DNA from 2 places in the Pseudoalteromonas sp. CH_XMU1449-3 genome. Region 1 is predicted to be linked to the other one. Evidence: predicted binding sites of a transcription regulator. Region 1 holds the regulator's gene; the other holds the start of a gene.
What was found. Region 1 encodes sigma-54, which starts transcription at its own class of promoters, with help from an activator protein. Its sites were predicted from a motif close to GTTGGCACGNNNNTNGNNT; they were not measured.

Region 1 (3,892 bases):
GTTAAAGCAAACAGCGTATGACGAGCAAGGCAAAATTAGTCATAAAGTGGCTGCTGCTAAAATGGAGTTGTATCAACAATTAGGGTTTACCTTTTTTGAGCAACCTATTTTTACTATTTATGGCGACCAGCAGGTTTGGCAAGTAAAAGCCAAAGAAGCCACATTGTACGAAAACGATCAGCTGATTTTTGAAGGGGATGTAGTTGCTAAAAACTTAACCCATAACGGCATGATCGAAGATATAAAAGCAGAAAACATTAATGTCGACATTGATAAAATGACCATGTTTTCTAAGCAACCTGTGACACTAACAGGACCGAATTTAAAGATTACCGGTAAAGGCTTAAAAGCCGATTTAAAAACCGAAATTGTTGAGTTAACTAACCATACACGAACCATATACTATGACCAATAAACTGAAGAAATTACTCCTGATCCCAAGCTTATTGATTGCCTTTTCGGGCGCAGCTGCCGAGCAAACAGGCGCTCAAATTAGCATTAGCTCAGATCGCCAAGTAGGTAAACTAAAAGATGGCGTTGGCATATTCGAAGGTAACGTAGAGATCGTGCATGGTAATCGTCGTATTACCGCTGAACGCCTTGAAGCACACGGCGGTGACACCGAAGGTACAGTAGAGTTAATTATTGCCACAGGTAAGCCTGCTTACTTCGAAGAAAAGCAAACTGATGGCACCGTAATGAGCGCTAGCGCAGAAGAAGTACGTTATGATGTTGCAAAACGCTTCTTAACCTTAAATGGTGAAGCTGAAGTTACTCAAGCTGGTCAAAAAGTGACAGCTAAAAGCATTACCTATGATATGGCACAGCAGCTGATCAGTGCTGAAAAAGACGAAAACTCAACAGATCGTGTACACACTATTTTAGTGCCTGTTGAAAATAAAAAAGATAATAAAGGCCAACCATGAGCACATTAAAAGCAGAGCTTTTAGCTAAAAGCTACAAAGGCCGCCAAGTGGTTAAAAATGTCGGTCTTGAAGTTGAAGCTGGCAGTATTGTTGGCTTGCTTGGTCCAAATGGCGCAGGTAAAACAACGACCTTCTATATGATTGTAGGCTTAGTACCTAGCGACAAAGGTAAAATCAGTATTGATGATAACGATATCACCCTTTTACCAATGCATAGCCGTGCGCGTTTAGGTATTGGCTATCTGCCACAAGAATCGTCAATTTTTCGAAAGTTAACGGTTTACCAAAACTTGATGGCCATTTTAGAAACTCGTAAAGATCTAAATAAAACCACCCGCGAAGAAACACTCAATAGCTTACTTGATGAGTTTAGTATTCAACACATTCGTGACAGCCAAGGTATGGCGCTGTCAGGTGGTGAGCGACGCCGTGTAGAAATTGCTCGCGCATTAGCCGCTAATCCTAAATTTATCCTTTTAGATGAGCCTTTTGCTGGTGTTGATCCAATTTCAGTGTTAGATATAAAGAAAATTATTGAGCACCTAAAAAATCGTGGTATCGGTGTACTAATTACTGACCATAATGTTCGAGAAACCCTTGATGTTTGTGAAAAAGCCTACATTGTTTCTCATGGGGAGCTAATTGCATCAGGCACACCTGAGCACGTATTAGCAGACCAAACTGTACGCGATGTATATCTAGGCGAGCAATTCAGGCTGTAACCATTACGCCAGCGACTAGAGCATCTGCTAGACTTATAACAATGACAATAAATCGATAACTGTGTTTATACAGGTATCGATAACTTAAAAAGGATTGTTAGGGATACATGAGGCAATCATTACAGCTGCGCATGGGCCAGCAACTTACAATGACTCCACAACTGCAACAAGCTATTCGTTTGTTGCAGCTCAGTACATTGGATCTCCAGCAAGAAATTCAAGAAGCGCTTGATAGTAATCCCCTACTTGAAGTGGAAGAAGCGGATTACAACGAAGAAAGCACCGGCAAGAATGAGCAAAAAGCGGAGTCTGACGATGTGCAAGTCAGCGCGTCTGCCGAAGAAGCACCTAGCGAGTACGAGCAAGAAAGTAGTGATGCTCTCAATAAAGACACCGTCAGCGATGACTTAGCAATGGATGTTACCTGGGATGAGTACATGAGTGCCGCCCCTTCAACATCGTCAGGGCCAATGCCTGAAGATGAATCTATCTATCAGGGAGCATCAACCGAAACCCTTCACGAATACCTGATGTGGCAATTGCAACTCACGCCATTTAGCCCTACTGATGAAGCGATTGCTGTGGCAATTGTAGAAGCTATCGATGACTCAGGTATTTTAACGGTAAGCTGTGAAGATATCGTCGAAAGCTTTAATCAAAATAACGATGAAGAAGAAATCGAACTTGATGAAGTCGAAGCGGTCTTAAAAAGAATTCAGTTATTTGATCCTGTTGGTATTGGCGCGCGCAGTTTACAAGAATGTCTGTGCATTCAGTTACGCCAATTCGATGCTGATACGCCATATTTAGCTGAAACTAAAATGGTTTTATCTGAGCATATCGAATTATTAGCGAGTCGCGACTATCGAACTTTGATGAAAAAGACTAAGCTTAAAGAAAATGAGCTTAAAGAAGTGATGACGCTTATTCACAGCTTAAATCCTAAGCCTGCGGATAGCATAGTACGCGAAGAATCTGAGTACGTTATACCTGATGTATCAGTAAAAAAAGTAAAAGGCCGCTGGGTAGTCGAGTTAAACCCAGATTGTATGCCAAAGATTAGAGTGAACAGCCAATATGCAGCTATGTCTCGCTCTGTTAAATCAAGTAGCGACAGCCAATTTATTCGCTCTCACTTACAAGAAGCAAAGTGGTTTATTAAGAGCTTAGAAAGCCGTAACGATACGCTATTAAAAGTGACCAACTGTATCGTTCAACAACAACAAGCTTTCTTTGAGCATGGCCCTGAGGCAATGAAGCCGATGGTGCTAAATGATGTTGCTGAAATGGTCGAAATGCATGAATCGACGATTTCACGGGTAACAACGCAAAAATATATGCATACCCCACGGGGTATTTTTGAGTTGAAATATTTCTTCTCAAGCCATGTCAGCACCGAAAATGGTGGTGAGTGTTCTTCTACAGCAATACGCGCTTTAATCAAGAAGTTAGTCGCTGCAGAAAACTCAGCTAAACCATTGAGTGATAGCAAAATTGCAGATATATTGGCTGAGCAAGGAATTAAAGTAGCTAGACGTACAATTGCAAAATATCGTGAGTCTCTAGCAATACCTCCGTCTAATCAGCGTAAAAGTCTGATTTAGACGTTTTACATAGAAGGAAAAATGCTTATGCAACTAAATTTAACTGGTCGTCATGTAGAAATCACAGATTCATTAAGAGACTATGTAAACACCAAGTTTGCAAAACTAGAAAGGCATTTTGACCATATTAATAATGTTCATGTCATTCTAGATGTAGAAAAATTAAGCCAAAAAGCAGAAGCAACTTTACATGTAAACGGAGGCGAATTGTTCGCTTCTACAGAACATCAAGATATGTACGCAGCCATTGACTCACTGATCGATAAACTTGATCGCCAAGTCATTAAACACAAAGAGAAATTAGCTCGACATTAAATTATGAAACTAAGTTCACTTACTAACCAGGACTGCAGCAAAGCTGCGGTCCTTTTTAATAGCAAAAAAAGAATTCTTGAATATATCAGCGAACTGGCCCACCAGCAGCTTCCTCATTTATCGCAACAAGATATCCTAGATGCTTTACTCAACCGAGAAAAACTAGGCAGCACCGGCATTGGCCGAGGTATTGCTATTCCACATGGCCGAATGAGCGGCGCAGATGAGCCTCATGCATTTGTGATAGTGAGTGAATCCCCTATTAATTTTGATGCAATTGATAATCGTCCAGTTGATATTTTTGTGGCACTCATCGTACCAGATG
Region 2 (3,892 bases), on a different contig from region 1:
AAAATGGGTGGCCAATTTCTAAACCAATTAAAAGTTGGTTAATCGAAGCATAGTTAAATAACGTCTGTGAGATTTGGTCGGTACTCGCAGTTAATACTAAGATGAGTAAACCAAGACTTGAGATAATCATTGGCATCATGGTCCACACACCAAAGCCATACCACGCACCATAACCGTAGTTAGCTTCTGGATCTTGCTTAGATACAAATAGGTAGTAGCCTGCCATTAGAGCATTAATAACAGCCAAACCAATGATGCCACCAAATATAGCAAACCATACTTGCATATCTATGGTTTGCTCCATGCTTTGGCGAATCATTTTTTGTTCTGCAATGGTGGCATCAACACTGGCCGCTGCCACTTGTTGATCGATTAAAAACTGCGGGTCAGCTTTATTGTAAAAAGCAAACATGCTGGCAGCGAGGATGCCGGCAAGTAAAATAAAGGCAACAAAAGACCAACCTTTTGCTTCTTTTAAGCCATTAAAGGCTTTGCTCGGGCTGATAAAAATATCAACCAATGCGGTCATGACATTTGATGATTTCATTTTTTATTCCTTGTTTTATAACATTTGTTTTTAGGTACTAAAATATCCTGTTTAGTAACAAATTAGCAATTTGTTTTGTAACTGTATGTTAACAGCTGTGATTAGTAAATCTGTGATATGGTTTAAGGATTAATTTGAGTCGAATTTATTAGGAATAGTAGGTCGTTATGGTGAATAGCAAAGGTCGTTGTATTGATGAGTTGGTATTAGGATTCTGGCGCTTGTTAGATTGGCAGGTAACGCCACAGCAATGCTTAAGTTTTTTAGAAAATGCAATTGAAATGGGTGTGTCACATACCGATCACGCTGACATCTACGGTGAGTACGGTTGTGAAGCCGAATTTGGTAAAGCGCTTAAACTAAAACCAAGTATTCGTGATGAAATCAAAATAATCACTAAATGCGGTATTAAGCCTGCGTTTGCAAGCCTAGGGTTACAAGGCAAAGCAAATCATTATGATTCAAGTGCCGCGCATATAATTGCCTCAGCACAGCAGTCACTTAAAAACTTTAACACCGATCGTTTAGATGTATTACTTATCCATCGCCCTGATTACTTGATGAACGCCGATGAAATGGCACAAGCATTTAATACCCTAAAAGCAAATGGTGACGTGATTGATTTTGGTGTATCTAATTTCACCCCATCGCAACTTAGCTTGTTGCAGTCGCGTTTAGACTTTGAGCTTGTAACTAATCAAATTGAGTTTTCACCTTACGAGATGAAAGCCCTTGATGATGGCAGCTTAGACCAATGCCAATTGCTCGATATCAAACCTATGCTTTGGTCACCATTAGCTGGGGGTCGTATATTCTCAAGTGATGATGAAAAAGCGGTGCGTTTACGTACAGTGTTGGAGCAGGTTGGTGCTGAAATTGGCGCCACAGCCATTGATCAAGTTGTTTATGCTTGGCTGTTAATGCACCCAAGTGCACCGTCTGTGGTACTTGGTACGGGTAATATTGAGCGTGTTAAATCAGCTGTTGAAGCTAAGCAGCTTACTATGAACCGTGAACAATGGTATCGTATTTGGCAAGGCTCAACCGGTCATAGTGTGCCTTAATACATAGCCCAAAACGAGAAAAGGGCCTTAACGGCCCTTCGTGTTGCAGCAAGTAACACATTCTTTATAAAGTGAAGTCAACCGCGTAAGCGACGTACACTTTTACATCTGAACCATCAATGTCGTTGTCTGAAAGACCGAAAGTAAAGCCGTCTTTCGACACTGAAACACCGTAGTCGATGATGTCATCATCACCAATGAAATCCCCTGAGTAATGACCTAAGTGAAGGGCCATTTCTGCACCGGTACTGCCAACTGGGAAGCTATAGTCAGCATTTAAATATAGAGAGTCACCAAAATCTGTACCGTCACCGCTTGCTGCTGATGTTGCTAGGACTGCTGCACCAAAGGTGAAGCTACCCATGCTAATGCTACCGTAGATTTCTGAGAAGTCTGCATCTGTATAAGACGCTGCATCTGGGTATGCATAATAAATGTAGCCAACATCGTAGCTAAAGGTTTCATTGATTTCACCGCCAAAACCAGCATAAAGGTCTAGCTCGTAAGTCATGTCGTCAGCCCAGCTAGCATTCGATACCCAAGTACCCGCATAAAAGCCAGATTCACTTGCGTAGTCGATACCACCTTGGATTGCAGCATCACCACCGCCTTGCTCTTGACCACGCCATAAGTAGTTTGAAGTTGCCGCAGCGTTTGCTGTGACTTCTGCGTAGCTATATGTTGAGCTCAAGGTTAATAGCGCAAGGGCGCTTGCTGCGACCGTTTTTTTTAGTTTTAGCATGTTTCTGTATCCTGTTGTTATGTTGATTTTGTCCCATTTTCAGATTGCAGTCTGGTTATTATTTGAGGACATTTTCTATGTGTTGTCTGGATACGATATTGCACTGGTTGTGCCAAGTTAATTTTGAGCGGGATATTTTATGCTTAAAGTCTTTAAAAACAGGCTTTTAAACTTATTTAATTGTGAAAAGGATGGTTATTTGAATTGTTCATGCGCACATGTGTGGTGCAAAAAATAACCCGGTTGCACAATTGCGAAGCAACCGGGTTTTGCTTATTTGAGAGTAACTTAGCCGAAAATTGCACGCATTAGAGTAATGGTTTCTTCAACACTGCGGCCTTTTTCAACTTCACTGATGATTGAATCGCGCTTAGCTTTGATATGTTCAGGGATATCATCACTTGCTAATGCTCGGTCCACCAGTATCTCTGCTGATTCTTTGCCACGGCGTACGGTCTTTTTACCTGCTGAGCTTGTGGTACTCTTAGGTTTGTTTAACAACTTAATATAGTTAGAGTTATCTGCGGTACTTTTATCTGCATAATAAAAGAAGCAAGGCAATAGGGCTTTGATTTCAACCAGAGATTGTTCAAGCTCATTTGCTGCACTGGCCATTTTGAACCAAGGCATGCTATGAATGGCTTCAACAACATCTTGCCAGTAGCGCTCAAAATCACGGTTATTAAGCTTAGTAATGCCTAATGCCGCACAAAGGGCATCAAGTTTACTATTTACGATTGGTGTAAACACGTCAGGTCGGCGCATCGCAAGCAAGCGAGTAGCAGGAGCAAGCGTTGGCTTTTCATCGCTGCCATTAAATGCCATGAAGTAAGCAACCATAAAATGCTGATAATGTTCTTGCGTTACTTCACCATCAAGTGGAATGTGTACAAGCGCCTCATCGAATGCACCTGGTAAATCACTCAACATTTGGTGGAAACCTTTTGCGTTCTTAGTAGAAGCAAACCATTCAACGTCGAAGTTATAGCTACTTGGATCAAGCGAGGCACTGTGTTTACCTGAAAACGCTAAACGGTCTTCTGGGATCATCTCTTTTAGGGATTGCGATTTAATTGCAGCAATGTAATTAGCTAAGCGTAGTTGCTCATCAAGGGCTACAAGCTCTTTATGCTGCTCGATGAAGCCTGCAATAACAGGCCATGGCGCAACCCTTAGTGTTTTTAACTGCAAAAAACTGATTGCAGAAATTAATAAGTCATGAAGTTTTTTAAGAGTGGGTAATTGCTTATCTTCTAACAGATCGTAGTTAATGCGATCACGGCTTGCACTTAATAGCTCATAGCACCAACCTAAAAAGTCTTCAGGGTGGTTTTCTACTTTAACTGCCATAAGGTTTAAGCTGATATCAGAGGCTTGCTTGAGGATATTTTGATAAATTTGACTTTCTTGCTCGCCAAGCGCCATTTTTGACGGTGAAATAAGCAGTTTCTTCATGCTTAATCGATACTCCAGTTTTGACCAAATTGGGTTGTTTAATTTTAGTACACAGGGTGCAAAAACAACAGGGTCGTGCATCAT

Region 2: the regulator sigma-54 is predicted to act here: its motif matches at 2,452-2,470, upstream of WA256_RS10015 (TorF family putative porin).

The regions. Positions count from the first base shown of each region.
Region 1 is NZ_JAYMDY010000025.1:13,506-17,397, forward strand. It holds gene lptC (LPS export ABC transporter periplasmic protein LptC) at 1-415, shown strand, start outside; gene lptA (lipopolysaccharide transport periplasmic protein LptA) at 405-926, shown strand; gene lptB (LPS export ABC transporter ATP-binding protein) at 923-1,648, shown strand; gene WA256_RS19330 (RNA polymerase factor sigma-54) at 1,756-3,252, shown strand; gene hpf (ribosome hibernation promoting factor) at 3,280-3,567, shown strand; gene ptsN (PTS IIA-like nitrogen regulatory protein PtsN) at 3,571-3,892, shown strand, end outside.
Region 2 is NZ_JAYMDY010000006.1:229,949-233,840, forward strand. It holds gene WA256_RS10005 (YIP1 family protein) at 1-547, opposite strand, end outside; gene WA256_RS10010 (aldo/keto reductase) at 715-1,611, shown strand; gene WA256_RS10015 (TorF family putative porin) at 1,676-2,353, opposite strand; gene WA256_RS10020 (hypothetical protein) at 2,642-3,808, opposite strand.